3 regions of the Paenibacillus sp. MMO-58 genome follow, and region 3 is predicted to be linked to each of the others. Evidence: riboswitches for the same ligand, from Rfam matches in the RefSeq annotation. Region 3 holds a riboswitch; each other region holds the start of a gene.
What was found. Region 3 has a riboswitch for ZMP and ZTP ahead of WFJ73_RS15240 (IMP cyclohydrolase). Riboswitches for the same ligand answer to the same signal wherever they lie in the genome.
Positions count from the first base shown of each region.

Region 1: it holds a riboswitch for ZMP and ZTP, as region 3 does, so the genes downstream of both, WFJ73_RS29135 (bifunctional 5,10-methylenetetrahydrofolate dehydrogenase/5,10-methenyltetrahydrofolate cyclohydrolase) here and WFJ73_RS15240 (IMP cyclohydrolase) in region 3, are expected to answer to the same signal.
Region 2: it holds a riboswitch for ZMP and ZTP, as region 3 does, so the genes downstream of both, WFJ73_RS25545 (DJ-1/PfpI family protein) here and WFJ73_RS15240 (IMP cyclohydrolase) in region 3, are expected to answer to the same signal.

Region 1 covers NZ_JBBCVY010000015.1:18,924-26,333, reverse strand. Annotated here, with positions in the region: gene WFJ73_RS29155 (ABC transporter ATP-binding protein) at 1-1,173, shown strand, start outside; gene WFJ73_RS29150 (ABC transporter ATP-binding protein) at 1,160-2,938, shown strand; gene WFJ73_RS29145 (hypothetical protein) at 2,998-3,411, opposite strand; gene WFJ73_RS29140 (CapA family protein) at 3,485-4,543, opposite strand; ZMP/ZTP riboswitch at 4,677-4,761, shown strand; gene WFJ73_RS29135 (bifunctional 5,10-methylenetetrahydrofolate dehydrogenase/5,10-methenyltetrahydrofolate cyclohydrolase) at 4,845-5,699, shown strand; gene WFJ73_RS29130 (cyclodeaminase/cyclohydrolase family protein) at 5,700-6,338, shown strand; gene WFJ73_RS29125 (beta-galactosidase) at 6,422-7,410, opposite strand, start outside.
Region 2 covers NZ_JBBCVY010000010.1:146,056-153,465, forward strand. Annotated here, with positions in the region: gene WFJ73_RS25520 (hypothetical protein) at 1-324, shown strand, start outside; gene WFJ73_RS25525 (NUDIX hydrolase) at 329-859, shown strand; gene WFJ73_RS25530 (glutathione peroxidase) at 983-1,546, shown strand; gene WFJ73_RS25535 (hypothetical protein) at 1,638-2,054, shown strand; gene WFJ73_RS25540 (glycoside hydrolase family 25 protein) at 2,098-2,811, opposite strand; ZMP/ZTP riboswitch at 2,946-3,025, shown strand; gene WFJ73_RS25545 (DJ-1/PfpI family protein) at 3,078-3,677, shown strand; gene WFJ73_RS25550 (effector binding domain-containing protein) at 3,749-4,612, shown strand; gene WFJ73_RS25555 (PadR family transcriptional regulator) at 4,781-5,119, shown strand; gene WFJ73_RS25560 (DUF2812 domain-containing protein) at 5,125-5,679, shown strand; gene WFJ73_RS25565 (aldo/keto reductase) at 5,708-6,610, shown strand; gene WFJ73_RS25570 (phosphotransferase family protein) at 6,645-7,410, shown strand, end outside.
Region 3 covers NZ_JBBCVY010000004.1:376,493-383,902, reverse strand. Annotated here, with positions in the region: gene WFJ73_RS15255 (phosphotransferase) at 149-1,063, opposite strand; gene WFJ73_RS15250 (hypothetical protein) at 1,278-1,931, opposite strand; gene WFJ73_RS15245 (DUF4304 domain-containing protein) at 2,027-2,704, opposite strand; gene WFJ73_RS15240 (IMP cyclohydrolase) at 2,848-3,567, opposite strand; ZMP/ZTP riboswitch at 3,618-3,695, opposite strand; gene WFJ73_RS15235 (YfjL-like protein) at 3,789-4,097, opposite strand; gene WFJ73_RS15230 (hypothetical protein) at 4,217-4,393, opposite strand; gene WFJ73_RS15225 (beta-galactosidase) at 4,933-6,978, opposite strand; gene WFJ73_RS15220 (helix-turn-helix domain-containing protein) at 7,162-7,410, shown strand, end outside.

The DNA of each region.
Region 1 (7,410 bases), on a different contig from region 3:
CTGAATACAACAACGCAGGAAAATATCGCGGGCAACCGGGTCGTCAAGGCCTTCGCGCGCGAGGAGTTCGAGATTCAGAAGTTTACCGACAAGAACGTCAATTACTCCACGGCCAACAAGAAGGCTGCATTGGTATGGCTTGATTATTTCCCTTATCTGGAGACCTTGTCCCAGGCCTTTAACGTCATTCTTATGATTGCGGGCGGTCTGCTCGTGATGGACGGCCGGATTACCTTTGGCGAGTTCTCCGCGTTCTCTGCGCTCATCTGGGGTCTATCCAACCCGATGCGCAACATCGGCATTATTATTAATGATATTCAACGGTTTTTTGCGAGCCTTACCAAAATCATCGATGTGTACTATGCCCAGCCTCAAATCGTCAATGAGCATAATCCGGTTGTGAAGCACCGCTATAAGGGCAGCATCGAATTCGACAACGTCAGCTTCAAATACGACAGCGCTACGGTACTCGAAAACATCAGCTTTAAAATTGAACCGGGTGAAACCGTTGCCATCATGGGCGCCACGGGCTCCGGCAAAACAACGCTGATCAATATGATTCCGCGCTTCTACGATGTCACGAAGGGCCGCGTTCTCGTGGACGGCAAGGATGTGCGCAAGCTTGAGCTTGATGAGCTTCGCGGCAATATCGGGGTAGCGACGCAGGACGTCCTGCTCTTCTCCGATACGATTGACGGCAATATCGCTTACGGCAATCCGGATATGCCGGAGGAGGAAGTCACGAAGTTCGCAAAGCTTGCCGCAGCCCATGACTTTATCCGCAAAATGCCGGAAGGTTATGACACGGTCGTAGGCGAACGCGGGGTGGGTCTGTCGGGCGGTCAAAAGCAGCGTATCGCTTTGGCGCGCGCGATGGCCGTGCAGCCTCCGATTCTCATTCTGGACGATACCACCTCGGCCGTCGACAACGAGACGGAGGAGCATATTCAGCGGAGTCTGAAGGAGCTGGAATTTTCCTGCACCAAAATTATTATCGCGCAGCGCGTGTCGACAACGTCGCAAGCCGACCGGATTCTCATTTTGGAGAACGGCCGTGTTATTGAAGAAGGAACTCACGCCGAGCTTCTCGCGAAGCGCGGGTATTATTACGGAGTATTTATGCTGCAGAACGAAGGCATCGAGAGAGAGGTGACGGCTCATGGCAAGGAATAAATTCGACATCGACGAGAATCTGGAGTCGCCCTTTAATATTAAGCACTTCAAGCGTGCTCTCGTCTATATCAAGCGCCAGAAGAAACCGATGATTATCGCTTTCGTGCTGAGCGCCCTGTCAGCGGGTATCGCGCTCTCCGCCCCTCTGATCATGCAGCATGTGGTTGACGTAACGATTCCGGCCAAGGATAAAAGCGGGCTTGTCTGGCTGTCGCTGTTAATGCTCGGCACCATTGTGGTCAGCGTTATTCTAGCGACGATCCGCTCCCGCATTATGACCCGCGTCGGGCAGGATATTATCTTCGATATCCGTTCCGATCTGTTCAAGCATTTGCAGGAGCTGCCGTTCCAATATTACGACGACCGCCCGCAAGGCAAAATTCTGATCCGCGTTGTCAACTACGTCAACTCGGTATCCGATGTGTTGTCCAACGGTATCATCAACTTGATTCTGGAGATTCTCAACCTGATCTTTATCGCGGCGTTTATGTTCGCGGTTGACGCCAGATTGTCTCTTCTTATCTTGGGCGGTCTGCCGATCTTCATCGGCATCATGCTGCTGATCAAGACGAAGCAGCGCCGCGCATGGCAGGCGGTTTCGAATAAAAGCTCCAATATGAACGCTTATCTGCAGGAGAGCATCAGCGGCATTCGCGTTACGCAAATCTTTACCCGGGAAAAACATAACGAGGGCACCTTCACCCGCTTGTCGGTCAACTATCGCAGCGTGTGGATGAGAGCCATGTATTTCAACTTCCTTGTACCGTTTTCGGTAGATAACTTGACGACGCTCGTAACGACTTCCATTTATTTCGTAGGTCTCCTGGCGTTAAGCCCGGCAGAAGTCACCTTTGGCGTCATTCTGGCGATGAGCAGCTATGCGGCGCGCTTCTGGCAGCCGATCCTTAACATTTCCAACTTGTATAACAGCTTTATCAACGCTGTCGCTTATCTGGAACGGATCTTCGAGACGCTGGACGAACCGGTTACGGTTAGCGATGTGCCTAACGCGCGCGAGCTGCCGGCTATCAAAGGCCGGGTAACCTTCGACGATGTGACCTTCGCTTACGATCCGGGCGTCAACGTCCTTCAGAACCTGAAATTTGACGTGAAGGCCGGCGAGAGCATCGCGCTTGTAGGTCCTACCGGCGCGGGCAAAACAACCGTCGTCAATCTGATCTCGCGCTTCTACAATGTCACCGAAGGGCGGATTCTGATCGACGGGAATGACATTGCGGACGTGACGCTTAAGTCGCTGCGCAGCCAGATGGGCATTATGCTTCAGGACAGCTTTATCTTCTCCGGCACGATTATGGACAATATCCGCTACGGCAAGCTGGACGCGACGGAAGAAGAGATTATTGCCGCAGCCAAAACCGTATGCGCCGACGATTTCATCCGCGAGTTCGAGCATGGCTATATGACCGAGGTGAACGAACGCGGTTCGAAGCTTTCCCAGGGCCAGCGCCAGCTCATCTCGTTCGCCCGCACGCTGCTCGCGAATCCGCGCATCCTCATTCTCGATGAAGCTACTTCGTCGATTGATGCCCAGACCGAGCGCCTGCTCCAGAAGGGTCTCAACGAATTGCTTAAGGGAAGGACTTCGTTTATTATCGCGCACCGTCTATCCACGGTTAAGAACTGCGACCGGATTATGTACGTAGCCGACAAAGGCATCGCGGAAGCCGGTTCGCATGACGAGCTGATGGCTCAGCGCGGCCGGTACTACAAGCTGTACACGGCTCAGAAGATGGAAGCCATGTAACAACGCAACGCAAAGCAAGGCCCCCGATCGGAATGGATCAGGGGCCTTTTCTATTAAGCTTATCGCGACAGCTTGATAACAAGCTTTTTCGCCGATTCGGTTTCGACCGTGATTTTGTAACGCTCTTTTACTGCTTCAAAATCAATGCTGCCAGTCTCCTTGGAAGTTACGGTTTTCTCCCAGACGGTCTCGTCATCATGGCTGACCTTGAGGATAAACGTTCCCTCTTCCGAGGACGCCTCATACGGGATGCTTACCGAACCCGCTTCCGCGACGGAGAAATCGTCTACCTTGTAAGTCCCCTTCAGCGAGCCGATCTTCAAACTCAGCTTGCCGTTGATCTCCGTTTTGACGGTTGAGACGGCTAAATTGGTTCCATCGGCATATTTGGACGCGACATTAACGACAACCACCGTAATAATGATCAAGGCTAAAAAGATCCAAAATCTGAATTTGGATTTAACGATTCTCAAAATCATAACCCCCTGGCATTTTTGTCCGTCGGACAATAATTCGCCAGGGGGTTTTTAATCCCTTTTCTTCCGGTTATTTTGCCGAAACCGTCCCATCCTTGTTGACCTTCACGTTGAATGAAATCTTGTTCAGCTTCGAGTACGTCGTTTCGTTATAAGCCTGCTCCCGCAGAATCGGTCTTGTATTATCGATTTTTACCGGCGTGATTTTACTGCTCACCTTGTCCCCGTCGAACGTCAGAGTAGCAATCATGGAGTCGTACGCTTTGTTCGAGCGCTGCGTTGGAGTGAACACAAAGTTGCCGAGGGAATAAAAAATCGGTTTGCCCTTATACGTCTCAATGCCCTGCAAGCAATGGCTATGGCTTCCTATTACGGCATCTACCCCCGCGTCGATAAAAGCCTTCGCATACGTTCTCGCATAGTCCTCCGGGTAATCCTGGTATTCGTTATTCCAGTGAATATAGATGACTGCAATGTCCGAATATTTAACCGCGTTCTTGACGTAACGCATCATCGTATCAAAATCGTAACCCGAGGCGATGCCTGCCTTGTTATCCCCTGCATACCAGCTTGGGCCGGAGAGCACCCGGCTGATGCCAACGATTGCTACCTTTTTCCCGTTGACCTTCTTGGTATAAGCAGTGAATGCCTCGTCGATATTGCTGCCGGCACCGGCATGGCCGATCTTGTATTCGTTCAGATAATCTATCGTGTCGTTCAGCGCGTCCACCCCGTAGTCGAGCGTGTGGTTATTCGCAACGGATACTCCGTCGATCCCGGAGTTAACGATCGCTTGCAGCGTTTTGGGAGCGGAACGGAAGGTGTACGTTTTAATCGCCTTTTGCCCGCGTGTCGAGATCGGAGTCTCGAGATTGGCGAAGCTGATGTCGGAGCCGGATAACAGGCCTCGCACCTTTTCAAACGGGTAATTCACGCCATACTTTTCCATATTCGCCGCAACCTTCCCGTCCAGCAAAATATCCCCTGCAAAGCTGATCTCGATCGGCTTATCCTCTGTGGCAGCCGGCTTTGCCGAAGCAGAAGAGGCTACCGCCGTCACATTGCCCGCCGCCTCCAGATTAAAGCCCAGAAAAAGAAGCAAAGCCATTACGTATTTAAGCACGCTCATTCGCATCGTACCCTCCATGGAATCTATGTATCTTCCAGCCAAGACTACTAATGTGTATGCCGGTTGGAAGAAATAGATTACTAGAAGGGAAAGACTTTTCTTTCGCTCAAACTTTTGATACAGTAAGAAAAATAACGTTGCATGCGACTGGCGAAAAAAGTGGAATCAACCACGAGGGAGCATGCAGCTTGGACGTTCCGTTCGCCTGGGAAAAGTATCTGAGGACAGACTTGCGTTTTTTCGCGAGCCTTCCGCAGGTGCTTTTTTTCGTTCATGAACAAAATGGCATGGAGGGATTGGAATGACAAAGCTCTTGAAAGCGAAGGAAGCAGCAGATCAGGTATACGAAGGAATCCGGACGAAGGTCGAAGAGTGGAAGCGGAACGGGGTCCAGCCTCATATGGCGACCATTCTGGTCGAAGGAGATCCCGCATCGGCTTATTATGCCGGGGCCAAGCAAAAAATTGCCGAGAAGCTAGGCGTAGCTTTTACTCTCCACGCGTTCACGGCAGAGGTTGCGGAAGAGGAGATCCTTCAGCTCGTTCACCGGCTGAATAACGATTCATCCGTTCATGGCATTATGTTGGAGCTGCCCCTGCCCCGGCATCTGTCGGCGAGCACCATTGAGAAGGCAATCTCCCCGCTGAAAGACGTGGATGGAGTTACGCCCGATAACAAGCTTGCTACGGTAACGGGTGACACCGGTCTCTACCCGGCCACTCCCCAATCCTGCATCCGGCTTCTGAAGCATTACGGTTATACGCTTGAAGGCAAGAATATAACGCTCGTGGGACGCGGCCAGACCGTCGGACTCCCGCTGTTCCATATGCTTCAGCGCGAGAACGCCACCGTAACCGTCTGTCATTCGCGCACGCCGGATATCGCTTCTCATCTGAGCCATGCCGAAATCGCCTTTGTCGCGGTCGGCCGTCCAAACGTCGTTACGCCAGATATGGTTCATCCCAATCTCGTCATTATTGATGCCGGAATTAACGAAACGCCGGAGGGTAAAATGGTTGGCGATGTTGCAATCGACGTTCAATCAAGCGCAGCGGCGGTGTCCCCTGTACCTGGCGGGGTAGGAACGTTAACAACGGCTATCCTGTTCGAGAATCTGATAAAGGCTATTGACCTTCAGCTCGGGGAGGGCAAATAAATGACTACAACAATAACGTGGGATGTTTCTATCCGTCATTTTCTGCAGCAAGCCGGCAGTTCCAATCCTACGCCGGGTGGAGGAAGCGTAGCCGCATTGATTGCTGCGCTTGGAGCTTCGATGACTTCAATGGTTGGGAACTTGACTCAGGGAGAAAAATTCGCCGATATTCAATCCACTATTGCTGAAGTTTTAGATAAGATGCGTCGATCAACGGCAGAATGCGAAGGGCTGCTTCAGGCGGATAGTTCTTCTTTTAATAAATACATGGATGCGCTAAAGCTCCCTAAGAGCTCGGATGAAGAGAAACGTATACGCAAAAACGCGCTTCACGAAGCTACGATTCAAGCGATTGATGTTCCTCTACGTCTCATTGAGGTGTGCAGGGAGGGTCTAACCTTTACCCATCGCATTGCGGAATCTTCTAACAAAAACGTCATCTCCGATCTGGGGATTGGAGCGATTTTGTTCGAAGCTGCGGCCCAGTCTGCACTGCTGACGATCGAGATCAACCTGGCCTCGTTAAAGGACGCGGAGCTGAAGCAGCTCTATTCGGACAAGGTAGCTTCGCTAATGAACGAGATTCAGGATCTGAAAAGCAGCTCCCTGCAAATCACGCGCAATCGCATCTTTAATTAGTTTTCCATACGAAATCCAATGTAGCTGAATAGAAAAAGGCTGTCCTTAGTCATCTTAATGACTTATAGGAACAGCCTTTTTACTTAAGCTTCCTCTACAATCGCTACGCCCCAACGCTCAAGCTCAATCGTGTCACCCGAGCGGAGCTCGCGGTCCGCGAGCAGCTCGGCGCCGTCTCCATGAGGATAGACGAGGGATTGCGATTCATCCGAATAATTGAAATAATAGCGGATTGTTTTGCCGGACTCGTTAGTACCCGTCTTCACGATAATCGGGAACTGGAGCTCTTGATCGACTCCCCAAATCCCTGCTTCGCGGCATGCTCCTTCCAGCACTTTGCGGGCAACCGCTTCGCTTGGCAGGCAGCCGATATAGGTTGCGACGCCTTCGCCATGCCGGTTGGTCGTGATCGCCGCGTATTGTCCCCAATGCGGGTGATCGTACCAAGCCAATACTTCCGCCGTAGTTGGCGTAAGCAGCTCCATCCATACCTCTACGTTATTGTCAGACTCGCCAACGCCAAACGGATTCCCTTTGAGCAACACCTTTTTAGGCTCCACAAATTGCGAATAACGAATGCCGCATGCTTTTTCGATGAGGCCTGGCTGAGCGCCCGTCCGCACCTTAATATGCTCGTTCGCAAAACCGCTCTTGAACGTATATACGACATGCCCGCCGTTCGCGACATAGCGGTTCAAAGCATTAAGAAGCTCGTCCGATGCGGCATACAACGCCGGCACAACGATTAGCTCATAATTGCCTAGCAGCTCGATAGACCCCGGATGCAAAATATCGCAGCCGATATTCATCTCGTACAGCCGGTCGTACATGAGGCGAACGATATCATTATAACGGACCTCCCCGCCAGGCAGCTTGAACCAGTCCAGAGACGTCAACGCTTCGTTGCTCACAAGAACGGCAGCGCGGTTCGTCTTCTTCAGGTTAACCAGCTTGTCCGACAAACGGGCGAACTGGCGTCCAACAAGCTTCGCTTCGTTATAAGTCGGATTTGGCCCCAAGTCATGGCTGAGCAGGCCTTTCCAATACGTTTCGAAAGAGTTATGAATGGAAT
Region 2 (7,410 bases), on a different contig from region 3:
GACCTTGTCAAAACATTTGATGCTTATAAAAAAGAAGGAAATACTTTGCCACGTCCGGGGACTACCGTACTTGGGGCCGCCAGCCAGACTCGGATGGACGAACTCGAGGAGGAAGCGGTTAGTTTTTTTTACAAAATATTCGGGTGGGATTATTATGATTTGTTTATTTCGGATAAGTCCACGTTCAAGGAGCTATGCTCGTCCGAAGAGTCCATGTACAGGAAGCTGCGGCGAGTCGAAGATGAGTTTGGGGTAAAGGTGCCTGATGATAAAATATTGATTGTTGATATTCTTGAACTTATTAGGGAGAAGAAGGAGGCGTAAGGCTATGCTCAACATAAAAATAACCGACAGCGATTTTATCGGGGGCCGCCCTTCCTATTTGGATACCGTCTCGCGTTGTGCCGCCAGGGGAGTTTTATTCAACAACCGGGGACAGGTTGCGATGATGTATATGGCCGAGCCTGATCTCTACAAGCTGCCTGGAGGGGGAATGGAAGAAGGGGAGTCCCCCGAGGAGGCTTTTGTTAGGGAAATAAAAGAGGAGACCGGTTGCGAAGCGGAAGTAATCCGCAGGCTTGGCTTTATAGAGGAGCATAAGAATCGAAACGGCTTTTTGCAGCATTCGCATTGTTATCTGGCAAAAGCGCGGCATGGCGAGGGTACGGCTGCACTCACCGAAGCCGAAAAACAGCTCGGAATGTCCGTTCAATGGCTGTCTGTCTCACAAGCGTTGGATATTATGGGAAAAGCAGTGGCGGGCGAAGAGGATAATCATTCCAACTTTTTTATGTTGATGCGTGACCGGATTATCCTGAAAGAAGCTGCGGAAATTATGGAAGGAGAAGGTCTTTTATAGGCCTTTTTTCCAATATATACTTTATTGAAATTGCCTATGAAGATTATTGTTTTTATATATTATTCAAATAGGCTTCTTGGTTATATGATGGATTAAATATATAAAAGGGGAGAGGGATTAATGATGAACAAGTCCATCTATGACATTCAGGTTAATGAGATAAATGGGGAGCCTATTCATCTGTCTGCTTTTTACGGCAGGGTTCTTCTAATCGTGAATACAGCAAGCCAATGCGGCTATTCCAAGCAGTTCGAAGGCCTGCAACATTTGTACGAAAAATATTGGATGCACGGCTTCGAAATATTGGGTTTCCCGTGCAATCAGTTCAATGGCAAAGAGCCCGGCAGCAATGCGGAGGTGGAAGAGCATTGCCGGCGCAATGTTGGAGTAACCTTCTCGCTGTTCGAAAAGGTGGAGCTCCGCGGTGAATCCGTTCATCCGCTCTTCCAATATTTGACGGAGCAGGCACCTTTCCGGGGCTTTGACACGGACAATTCCGATGAGCTTTGGATGAAGAATTTTCTCAAGCAGAATCATCCGGACCTGTATGAAGGCGACGGCGTAAAGTGGAACTTCTCCAAGTTCCTCGTTAACCGGGAAGGAAAAGTTATCGCGCGATTCGAGCCAACGACGCAGCCGGCCGATTTGGAACTGGCCATCGAGGAGGCATTATCCTCGGAGCAATAAGTCTAATTATTGCGAAAATGGTAAAGAAGCAGGATAAACATGCGCCCCGGAGAAGTTTCTTTTAAGAAAAATTTCGAGGGAGGCATTCGCATTGAGTAAGCTTGTGAAGGTAGCTATGGCGGTTACGGCTGTTTTTGCCCTGCTTATGCAACCGGTCTCGGCTTCGGACAAAACAACCAAGTTCAAAGTGACGCTTGTCAGCGTGGAGTTGGTTGAGAATAACCATGTCGGTAACGAGTGGTTGACTAAGGCTTACGTGAATGGCAAGGAAGTTCAGAAAAGCAAAAGCATTACCCTAAGCTTGAAATCAACGGATAGCATTAAGCTGAAGGCATATGCCGAAGAGCAGGACAAAATTCCCGATAGCAACTCAGCCAACGATACCGTAAAGGTATCGTCTATCACAAAAACCGTCAATAAAGCGTTGAAGGTCGTTGTGACGGAGAATCGCGGCAGGTATTCAGGGAACACGGCTGAGTGGAAGTTTACCTATAAAATTGAAAAGTAATCCATTGGCCGATGCTTCCCAAGAAGCTTCGGCTTCTATTTTTTTAGCGATCAAACCTGGCCTTAAATTGTTCTTTGTCTCCGTTAAAAACGTTAATGTCGACGTACGCATCGATACCGGGGATATGGCCCCGATTGTTGTATTGCCAGAATAACCAACTACGGTCTCCTCGTAAACGCGGATGCTTGACGATATCCCTGATCCAGATTTCGTAATCCTTAAAGCTGCCATCTATATAGGTATTAAAGGTATCGTAAGTTACGTACAGGATAGGCTTCTGCTTATAATGCTCCTCCAGATGGCTGGAGAGGATGGTCAGTTCCCGCTGAATGCGGGCGACATCCTTATCAAGCGCAATCTCGATATCGATAACGGGCGGGAGGTTAGCGGGATCATTGGGTACCTCTTCGATAAAATGCGCCGCCTGCTGGGTGCCGGTGCTCTGAGTTGTGAAAAAATGATAAGCGCCGATCCTCATTCCTTGGCTTCTGGCTTGCTCCCAATTCGACTTGAACTCCTTATCCGTCATATCCTTTCCTTCCGTTGCCTTGATATAGACGAACTGCCATTTGCCGCTGCCAGCAACCTTGCCCCAATCAATCTCGCCCTGATAGTGGGACACATCGATCCCTCTTACCTTGTATTTAGACGCAAACAGGTTGTTATGCCAAATGATGCCCTTATATTCCAAAACGCCGGAAATGATAAGGAGCAGCAGTATACACGCGGTGCTTTTCTGCCATCTGCTTAGCTTCATAGCCACCCATCCTTTGTACCTGCCTTTAATTTTACCTTGAACACTCCAATACATAGACGTCAGCTTGTCCTTATTTGTTTCCGCAATATTTAGCTTGCTCCGCGAATATGCCCGGTATATGATAAAAGTAAATATATGGTATGTGCGACTGGCGTAAACGTGGAGAACCACGAGGGAGCACATATGTCATCAGCCGTACGCCTGGGCAGAGTATCGTTTCTCGTGAAGAGAGGCGATGCTCTTTTTTATTGGGGAGGATGAAGCGGATGCAGAAGAGAAGAAATGTAGCTATTCTGATCTACGACAACGTGGAAGTGCTGGACTTTACGGGACCGTTCGAAGTGTTTATTACGGGCAGCAATCGAGGGCAGGATTTTCATGTGTTCACCGTGTCGGAAAAGACAGCTCCCGTTAAGGCCCTAGGCAATCTGAGCGTTAATCCGGCCTATACCATTGATAACTGTCCCAAGCCCGATATCGTACTTATCCCAGGCGGCTTGGGCTCCCGTCAGGAAATGCACAACAAGGTGCTGACCGATTGGATCAGGAAATGCGCTGACGAGTCGGAGCTGCTTCTATCCGTCTGCACGGGATCGCTGCTCCTTGCGAAGGCGGGAGTGCTGGAAGGGCTGAAGCTGACGACGAATCGTCTTGCAACCGACGAACTAAGGCAGGTCGCCCCGGCATCCGCCGAAATCTCCGAGACCGCCAGATATGTGGATAACGGGAAAATCGTAATGTCTGCCGGCATTTCCGCCGGCATCGACATGTCCCTCTATGTCATCAGTCGCCTTCATGGCAAGGAGAGAGCCTTGCATACCGCAAAATTGATGGAATACGATTGGGTGCAAAAAGAGCACTTCTGATCAAATATAAAAGACGTTTTCCTGATAGGATAGCCGTAACGATGAGCGAGGGAGCTGGATCAATCTTACGAATGGAACATTACGCACGAATCCAAAACGCGATTACCTTTATAGAAGAACAGCTGCAGGAGGCCCTTAGCTTGGAGGCGATAGCCGCCCGGGCGGGATTTTCGCTGTACCATTTTCAAAGGTTGTTCCATGCCATTACGGGCTTTACGGTGCAGGAATACATTCGGAAGAGAAGGTTAAGCAGAGCTGCCGAAGAGCTGAGAGTTACCCGTCAAACGGTGCTTGATATCTCGGTGTCTTACCAATACGGCTCGCAGGAGGCGTTTACCCGTGCTTTTGCCGGTTATTTCGGCATGGCTCCGGCACAGTACAGGAAGCATCAGGGGAAGGTTGCCTTGCAGCTCCCCATTGATCTCGTTGCACTAACGGCTAATATCCGAGGAGGATTGACGATGTACAAACCGGACATCATTGAACGGCCTGCGACTCGTATTATCGGTTATAACTACCCGACCAATCTGAACAACGAGCGGTATTTCGAGGAGATTCCGGGTTTCTATGCGCACTTTGGCAATCATGAATACTTTATGCGCATTCCTAACAAAGCGCGGCCGGCTTTTGCTTATGGCATCCCCCATGGCTACAGCGAGGATGGCGCCTTTTCGTTCCTTATCGGCGAGGAGGTCACTTCGTTTGCGGAGGTAGAGGACGGCTTCGCCTGTCTGGAGCTTCCCGCCGGCAAATATGCGGCTTTCCGCAACGGAACGATGCCCGAAGTTGGACAAAACGCATGGAAATACATCTATGGAACCTGGCTGCCTAACAGCAATTACGAGCGGGGAGAGGGACCGGACTTTGAAGTGACGGATGTTCTGAACTCCACACCGCAGAAAATCAGCATGACCATCTATATCCCGATTCGCTAAGCAAAGAAGAAACCTAGTAGAGCATGACGAAATTCTCGGCATGTTCTTTTTTTTGTGAGATTTGTTTTGATAAATTTTCCATAAACTATATTGACAGTCGATATATCGATACTTAATATATAAGCATAAGATATATCGATAGACGATATAGTTCGAGTAGTGGGAAGGATGAATGGTGTGAAAGAGATGCTGCCGCTTACTGAAGCGTTTTATTATATCCTGATTGTTCTCTATACGGAGCCATCGCATGGATACGGCATTATGCAGGATACCGAGAAAAGGAGCGGCGGACGCGTTAAGCTTGGTGCCGGCACTTTATATACGGCGCTTAATACCTTGCTGGGCAAAGGGCTGATTGAGCAATATCCCGTTCCGGAAGGAGCGGACTCGCGCCGCAAAATGTATGCCATTACGGAGAACGGCATGCTGGTAGTCGAAGCGGAGATCGCAAGACTGGAAGAGCTTCTGAACGTAGGGCGGCAAGCTCTGATTGCGAAGAAAGGGTGAGGCGGATGAGTGACAAGCTGATTAAGCGGCGCCGGCTGACGATGAGCTGGAACTTTGAGAAGGAAGAGCAGTGGCTTAACGATATGTCCCGTGACGGATTGCATTTCAAGAAGGCGAGTATGGCAAGCAGCTTCTTCGCAAAGGATGAATCGGTCCGGTATACGTACAGACTGGATTACCAGACGGGGCAAACGCTTGGAAGCAGCAAGTTTCAGGAGTATATTGATTTGTATCGGGACGCAGGCTGGGAATATGTCAGCTCTTACGGCTCGCTCTGGCATTATTTTCGCAGGGAATGGCATCCTGGGGAGGAGCCTCGGCTCTATACGGACCGAGACTCATTGATTCAGTTGTACAAAAGATTGCAAGGGGTTATGGCCGTTATGATGCTCGTTAACCTGGTCATCATGCTTGCCAATATGCTCAATCTGAGGAACCTCTTTAGCGACAGGTTATGGACGGTAGGCGTACCGCTGCTGGTCCTTTATCTATTCTTATTCGGCGTGTTGGGGTATGGCTGCTGGAGGATGCAGAAGAAAGTTAACGGACTTAAACTTTAAGGTGAATAGCAGAAAGGGGCAGATTCGGATGAGAAAAAATCAATTGGGCGGTTCGGAATTATACGTAGGGGAGATTGGACTTGGCTGCATGTCGCTGGGCACGGATGAAGAGAAGGCTATTTCCCTTGTTCATGAAGCCCTGGAACGTGGAGTTACTTTGCTGGATACAGCCGATCTGTATGACAGCGGCCGGAACGAAGAACTTGTTGGCAAGGCCATCCGCGGACGCCGTGAGCAGGTGGTGCTGGCGACCAAGGTCGGCAACCGGAGAATAGCCGGACAGGAGGGCTGGGCTTGGGATCCGTCGAAGGATTATATTTTATCCGCGGTGAAAGACAGCCTTAGACGGCTGGGAACCGACTACATCGATCTGTACCAGCTGCACGGAGGGACGATCGAGGATCCGATTGACGAGACAATCGAAGCGTTCGAGCAATTGAAGCGGGAGGGCGTAATCCGGGAATACGGCATTTCGTCTATCCGTCCGAATGTCATTCGGGAGTATGTTTCGCGGTCTTCCATCGTTAGCGTTATGAATCAATATAGCATCGTGGATCGTCGCGCAGAGGAAACGGTGCTTCCGCTATTGGAGGAAAAGGGTCTTAGCCTGATCGCGCGCGGGCCTGTTGCGAGCGGCGCGCTTGCGGCAAACCGCCAGCCGGCCAAAGGCGTGCCGGACTATGAGCTCGATGAGCTGCTTGAGCTTCGCGGTCAACTAGAGCAATTGACATCGGAGGGGCGGAGTCTCTCGCAGCTTGCGATTCGTTATTCTCTCAGCCATCCGGCAGTAGCCGTGGCGATTCCGGGAGCAAGCTCCCGCGAGCAGCTTCTGCAAAATATCTCTGCCGCGGATATTCCGCCATTGACGGACGAAGAAGTACAGCTTATTCGCCGCTTAAGCAAAGCTGGCGTGTACAAGGTTCACCGCTAACACCTATCCCAAAGTCCGGAGGTTGTCAGGCGCAATGGAAAATGCGAACAAGTACAGGTTGAATGACAAAGAGATCGAAACGATCGTACGGGAAGCTTTTGGACAGGTTTATAGTTCGGCAAGCGAACTTACGGACGGCTGGGCAAACATGGCTTACTCGATTGTGCTGGGGGATGGACGGAAGACCGTCCTGAAGATTGCACCTTCCGCGGATAAGCTGGTCATGCGTTACGAGAGGAATATGATGCGGACGGAAGTAGAAGCCATGCGCCTCGTTGCGAATACGCCAGGACTGCCTGTTCCGCGCGTCTATGCGTACGATGCTGCTTGTGCGATCATACCGGCGGAGTATTTTTTCATGGAATATGTAGAAGGAACAGCCATGAATAAAATAAGGGACTCTCTCTCTCTGGAAGAGCGGGAGAACATCGCACGCGAGCTTGGCGGCTACAGCCGTTCCATTAATGCCTATAAGAACAGCTTCTTTGGCTCGCTTCAGCCGGAGGGCCGCAGGAAGGATAACTGGGCGGAAGCGTTTGAGGGCATGATGGCGGATGTGCTGGCCGATGGCAAGGATGCAGGCGTCGAGCTGCCGGTGTCCTATGCGCAGATTGAGAAGGAAGTGCTTCGCTACAGGGAGCTGTTGGGTGTGGTTAAGGAAGCTTCGCTTATCCATTGGGATTTGTGGGACGGCAACGTGTTTGTCCATGAAGGCAGAATCTCCGGGCTGATCGACTTCGAGCGTGCCTTTTGGGGCGATCCGCTTAGCGAGTTCTATTTCGGACGTTTCGCGAAGAATA
Region 3 (7,410 bases):
ACTTCGTAAATTCGTCATGACTTAAGTTATTCGCGAAATCATTCAACTATCTTGCCCTTTCGTTCAACGATGAGCGGCGGCCGATCGAATGGACGGCCGCCGCTGTGACATGATTGAGCTATCGTCTCCCGATAGCGGAATGAATTTCTTAATCAGCGAGAGCACGTTTTATGATCGCTTTTGCTTCAGCAACCAACTTTTCATCTTTATAATCAATTGCCTGCATCATGATCAAAATGGGAATGTATATGGCTATCAATCGAGCTAATATCTTCGTTTCTTCATCGACATCCCCATATTCTTTGAAAAAGTCTGAACGCGCATCCGGAGGCAAAAAGCTATACGCGACATTCAAGTCGCAAGCAGGATGTCCAATATTGATATCTCCCCAGTCGATAATCCCTGAAACTATTCCATTTTCGTCTACCAGCATATTTTTAAAATGAAGGTCTCCATGGAGGAATACGTTTTTGGGTTTCACTTTTTCAGTTCCAAGCTGTTCCAAATAGTTCGATAATTCATGATACTCTTCTTCACTAAAATGAAGGGCAAGGTCGGAAATGAATTTATGCAACTTTTCTTTACGCATTACAATATCAATCAAATTTCTATGGTCATGTTGAACTCCATTTTCTTGGGCAATTTGCACAGGAAATGCATGTAAGCTTTTCAAAAATTGCGCGAGCGTTGTTGCTGATAACGCACGTTGCTTGTCAGTTAATCCGATTGGAAACTCTCCTGATAAATAGGGGTAGCCTAGGAAAGGTGCAGGATAATTATAATCCCCTTCCCCAAAAAATAGAGGTAACGAATATGCAATGGAACAATAATCTTTAAGCTTAGGTAGTATCTTTTCTTCAATCCTTAAACGATTAATTGCAACTTCTCTTCTTGGAAAGCGAAATACATATTCGATCCCGATAAGAAAAACAGTGTTATCCCAGCCGTATCCTAGTTTTTGTACGCTTTGTGAAGCTAACTGCGGAAACTGACTGCTTATTAATTTATGAGCCAATTCTTCTGATACTTCCCATTCCGCATCCCATTGATTCGTACTTCCCATACCCATTTATCGACTCCCTCACGAAAATAGAAAATAGGCTCGACTAGCCTGTTCCATTTACAACATCATATCATTAATTTGTTCTTCTGTTCGAGAACAACCTTACCGTCTGTTCCTCTATCCTGCCCGTTACTTCAATGAAAAAAGAAGAGCAAATTGCCGCGGCAACTGCTCCAAGTTTCGTTGAACTATAGTTCCCCGATAGCGTAACGACTCATCTGAACTGATCAGCATTATTTCGAGATAGCCAGTCCACCATAAAATCAAACAACTCGATTGAGTAAGTATGCTTATTTTGGGTACTCGGAATCGATGTAATGATTTCCCTAATATTTCTATCAACGCTCACGGAATCTATAAAATGGACAAGATCGGGAACCTCTTTATTAAGCGCTTGGAAGTAATGTTTTTGTGGCTTAATGAACTGTAAATTCATATCAAAGCCCCCTCGTTTCCTCGAAGAATCCGATTCTTTCCGTTTAATTAGTTCATCCTCACTGCAGCTGAGTAGATAATATCTGTCAGGGAATCCGATTTTTTGGTCTAGAATCAGATTCCGATAGTAATCGGCTATAAACTCTAACGACTGATTATCAAATAAAGTAAAATCATACGCCCAGTTATACCAAAAGGGTTGAAATAAATCGATGTCTATAACAACAAATGAGTGCTTATTCCTGTTTTCCAAGGCTATTCTCCATCGATCTGCCTGACGTTCAAACCACCATTCTCTATATTCAGGGTTAGGTCGTTCTTTCCACCAGGTATTAATTTCAGGGATATGAAAAGCCCCATGAATGGCAGCCAGTTCAGAGGATGTGCTTGTTTTTCCTACAGCACTAGCACCTTCGATACTTATAATGGTCATACCTTCTCCTCCATAATTTGCTGCGTTAAATCTTTTACTCCATAAAAAACGGCAGCGGATCTCTAATCTGCAGCCGTATTATGCATGCTTTGAAACTAATGTTCTTCGTTAGCGTAATCCATTATTTCTGTGAAGTCCTGTATTAGTCCAGTTGTCTTACCTATGTTTGTAAGTCCCCAATGGGCAAAATTAGCGGCTTCAGCCTTATTTTCGAGGAAGATATGGGTACGTGCTATTAACAATGCTAATCTTAAATTCAAGGGTGCTCCGTAACTGTCTAATTTCTTTGTACGTTGTGATAACTCATTCAATTTTATTGAGGTTATTGCACGAGGGAAATCTTCATTGAACTGAGAGAAGTAACTTAACCCCTGGCCTAGTATCATATCTTTCATTTCTTGTATTAATGCCCTTGCTCTTGACTCATCTTCAGTATGATCATACCGAAACCAAACTTCACTTTTCTTTTGACGAAGAACATTTGATTGGAACCAGTTTAATTTATTAATCAATCGTGTTCTAAACTCACAGTCATAGACAGTTATTTTGCTTACAGGGATAAACTCTCTAATTGTATTAGGAAGGAAATCGAAGTGAACCCCCAACTCTACAACGCACGATCCACCATACTTATCCGCCTGTATCACAATAGCATTGATTACGTGGCTGCCGTTATCTTTTACAAAGTGATGATCTGTTCCAATAAATCCAATTTTGTTTAGTTCTGGTGCTAGATATTTCTTAATTAGCTTTCTAAATTCACTTGTTTTCATTCGCGATTTACCTCGGCAGATACGTTTTACGTTTAATTCGAGAAGATACTCTACGTATCCTTTAACTAATTCTGATTAAAGTAACCTTTACTTCAACAAAAGCTGCAGTAGGATCCTTCGATCCGCTGAAGCTTTTGTTTGAACTATAGTCTCCCGATAGTTGAATTCTTATTTCGAATTTGCAAGTGTATATCCTCATTCTGCACATCAATAAACTTTACTAACAATGCAATTTTGTTCTCAGAATTTATACGTTCCCAATAGTAGTCTGCTAATTCATTAATTGAATCAGATAGTGGTACCTCAAATGGTTCACCTTCGAATGGCTTAAGTACACCATCCAGTTCTGAACTATAGGTATGTATGCAATGACCTATTCCCTTTTTGAATCCGCTGTATTGATACATGTTACGTATACAAACTGAAGGATCATTGTCCTTTGTTTTGAGAATTGATAGGCTGTATTGTTTAAGTTCTGTGTTAATTATACCTGAGATTCTTGGGGTAAAGTGGGGAGCATCTGGTTCAAACTCTCGAAGCATTAATGATTCGTGAAAGGATCTTTGGTCCTTTAATCCTTCATAAATAGTTTCAGTTTGATCACCATTAGAGACAATGTGTACTTTATCCCTATGTCGTATAGGATAATAAATTATTAGAGAAGGGTCTTCCATTAGGCTAGGATCAAATGCTTTGTTTCTTACATTAGCCCCCTCTCTTTCAAATACTCGATTTCTACTGTTAGCGCTTCTTCCCATAATCCAGTACACCTGAACATAATGCGATCCTGAAGGAGTCATACCTACAATAAGTGTTCTTCCGGGATATGGATTTTCAAACAAATCGTATTGAATTGTTTTCATTTGCTTCTTCTCCTCTCGAATAAACACAAAGAGGTAAGGGGAATTCCCCTTACCTCTGCCCAGGCGTACGGCTACAACTTATATGCTTCCTCATGGATCCCCATGCTTCGCCAGTCACATATAAGGCTCTAAATTAGATATATAATAACAATTTTCAATGTTTTTTTTGTCATTATGTAACTAACGTTCACCGTTAGTTGAACAACTTGTTACCCTTGTTATTAATTCTCAACATTATAACTTTGAAGATTACCATCGTATCCTTTATCAATTCTAATGATCTGATTTGGATTATTCATGGGATGAACAACTGCAATAAAATGTTGATCGCTAGATGTAGATTCTTTGAAGCTATACTCAATACTTTCAATAATCATTTCATCTTGATAGTTTTTTCTGAGATATTCTTCGACTTCTTCTTTAAACATCCCTTTAGATATTGGATTTCCGTAACCAAGGCAATAGATTAAATAGCCAACAACTATTATTACGAATATCACTAAAGCAAAGATTAAATAACGAACTTTCATTTAGATTTCATTCCTTTAAAATGTGTTATATATAAATTTAATCTAATACTTTATTTACGGATTTCGCAACACTTCAACATTTAACATATTCGCGAATCGACTAATCTATCCGCCCTTTCTTAATCACAATCGTCTGCTCTTTCGCCGCTTGCATCTATTTGAGCAGTCCCACCGCCAAACTGCCACCCCTTGCTCTCAATAAATTCAATAAACGCTTCCAAAAACTCGTTATGCCCTAAATCACCTTCATTTGCATAAACACTATCATTGATTTGAACTCCAAAAGGTCCTTTCAAGTATCTCACTCCACTTCATAATAACCTTTCATTTATCACCTTATATTACCACGCAATCCTGCCCGTTAGCTCAATGAATAAATAAAACGTGCAATCCGAAAGGGATCACGTACTGTTTAAAACAAGAACATCTATCTATAACGAGAGTCGCAGTTAACGCGACTCCGGTTGTAGATAGATGTTCTTATCGTCAGACAGCTACCTCTCATTCTGTACCTGTGAGGGGGAACTTCCCAAGTATATGGCATTAAAGAACTTTATTTTCACAGACAAATAATAATCTTCTTGAATTAAAGAACTTTATTTTTCATTAAAGAATTTTATTTTCCCTCAGCAGCAATGGCGGATGGACGTATCAATCAACTGAACTTGTAACCTTCCTGTAATATTCCGCTCAGGTTCCTTTCATTATCGGCTCCTATAATAAGGGACAAGACCCCCCTTTATATATTCTCTATTGTTGCCTGCGGCTGATTGCCGCAGGCTTTTTGTTTGCGCAGCAAAAAGCCCCCGCAGGAAAATCCCACGGGGCTCATATATTAAAGTTCCAAAATCATAACGCCGTAAGCCGGCATCTCTACATCGTTTTCCACTGCTGCTCCGGTCAGGAGGTCTGTTACGCTCTGCTTCACCTGAATCGCAACCGGCTTATCCGAATAGTTCAGCAGGAAAGCGTAAGAAGCATCCTTCGAGGATCGAATACCGATCTCGACTTCAGCCGGGGCAGTGATCCGGTCCGCGAGAGGCGAGCGTAAACCAATCTCATCCAAAATCCCATCGACTACCGGTTCGCTGTAGGCAGCTCCTAAGTACCAGACTTGGCCTTCCCCAACATTCCGGCGGGTTAACGCTGGCTCCCCTTGATAATATTCGGATGAGTACCGGGCGACAACTTCCGCTTCCGGGTTCTGAACGCTAAGCACCTCGTTGAAGCCTACCGCCTTCGTGCCTTCGGACAATCGGCCTTCCCATTGCAGCTCTGCCGCATTCACTTTGCCTTTAATAAGCGTAAAGTCCTCAACCGTAATGCCGCATAGTCCGGCAACCGGACCCGGGAATGGACGCATGTAGCATTGTCCGTTCATATCCTTGTACCCCGTGCGGGCACCTAGGAACAGCTTGCCGCCCTGCTCCGCATAGCGGGTCAGAAGCTCGGCCGTCTCATCGGTCATAATCGCCGAATGCGGATAGACGATTACTTTGTACTTGGCTAAATCCTCGAGTGTCGTATTCGAGCGCAAGAAAATGGAGTCTGCCGGAATATGCCGGTATTGCAGCTGCTTAAACCAGGAGCGCATGCTCTGCCACTGCAGAGGGCCATGCCATACATCCATCTCTCCATCCCAGTTATTGTTGTAATCCTGCATAAAAGCAACTTCCGCTTGATAGGCCGTACCTGCGATCAGGGATCCAATCTTCGCGAATTCGCCGCCTACCTGCGCCACTTCCCGCACTCTACGGTTCGGCTGGTTGTGGTAGTCATTAATGCCATGCCAATAAATTTCGGTGCCGAACGTTGCCGTGCGCCAGCGGAAATAGACAAGAAGATCGGTTCCGTGAAGCACCGATTGATACGACCATAAACGGATTTGACCCGGTCTTGGCGTTCCCATCTCAATCCGGTCAACCCAACCGCCGGGGCCGGACTGCTGCTCCATGACGCAGAAGTTCTGCGAGATGGACCTGACGTTGGTCAAATTAATGCTCCATTGGCGGTCAAGCAGAGGGTCGGTTTCATTGTCGTTATAGAAAACGCTGCTGAATTGCGGATACGAGTCATACGAGAAGAAATCGAGCAGCTCATCCGTCATCTTATGATTATCGAGATGGCCGAACAATCCGTTAGTCGTTACCCAATGCTGCGGCGCCAGCTCGCGGATAATATCAACCTGCAGCTTGGCGAACGAAATGACGTTATCCGAAATAAACCGTTTCTCGTCCAATGCCAAATGCGGGTTCGGCGAATCCGTCTGCGACAGGTGCAGCTGCTCCCAATCCGTATAGGTCTGACTCCAGAAAACCGTACCCCATGCTTTATTGAGATTGTCCAACGTCTCATACTTTTCTTTGAGCCATACCCGAAAAGCGGCATGATCGGCTTCGGCATAAAACACGTTTTTCTCGCAGTTAAATTCGTTATCGATCTGCCAGCCTATAACCGCAGGATGGTCTTTGTAAGCGTTCACCATATTGCGCACGATTCGCTGGGAAAGCTCCCGGTATTTCGCGCTGGAATAATTGTAATGGCGGCGCATGCCGTGCTTGATCAATACTCCTTCCTTCGTTGCATTCAGCACCTCTGGATATTTATGCGTCAGCCAAGCAGGCGGCGTTGCGGTAGGCGTACCCAGAATAACCCTCAGACCGTAACGATGCGCCAGATCCATTATCCGCGTGAAAAAGCTGAAATCAAATACGCCTTCCTGCGGTTCGAGCATCGCCCAAGAAAATTCCGCCATCCGGATCACCGAGATATTCATCTCCCGCATGCGGCGGAAATCATCCTCCCACAGCCCCTCCGGCCAATGCTCCGGATAATAACATACCCCTAACGTTAACTCGTCCATTTGGATCGATTTTGCCATGACGACATCCTCCTTAGCTTATCTTGCTACTACCTCCATTCTAGTGGACGCCCAGGCAGAAGGATATGACAAAAAGATGCGAACTGTATTAAAATATTGTCATCAATTCATTCATTAGTTGCTATATTATCTTCTAAAAGAAGATATCGTATAAAAATATTGCGCTATTACGAGGTGTTTTCAATGAAAGAACATATCTTCCTCCCCAAGCCCATTTTCCCCCGTCACATCTGCTTTCCCGACTTCATCGGCGGCTACAGCGAATTTCCGGAGCATGCCGTCAACCGGGAATTTGCCACAACAGAAAACAACCTGGACCGTTATTACAATTTGCACATTGTGCTAGGCGGCAAAGGTTATCTGCATACGGACAACATGACCTACGAGCTGACGCAGGGGCAAGGTTTTCTGTACGGACCCGGCCTTAGACAA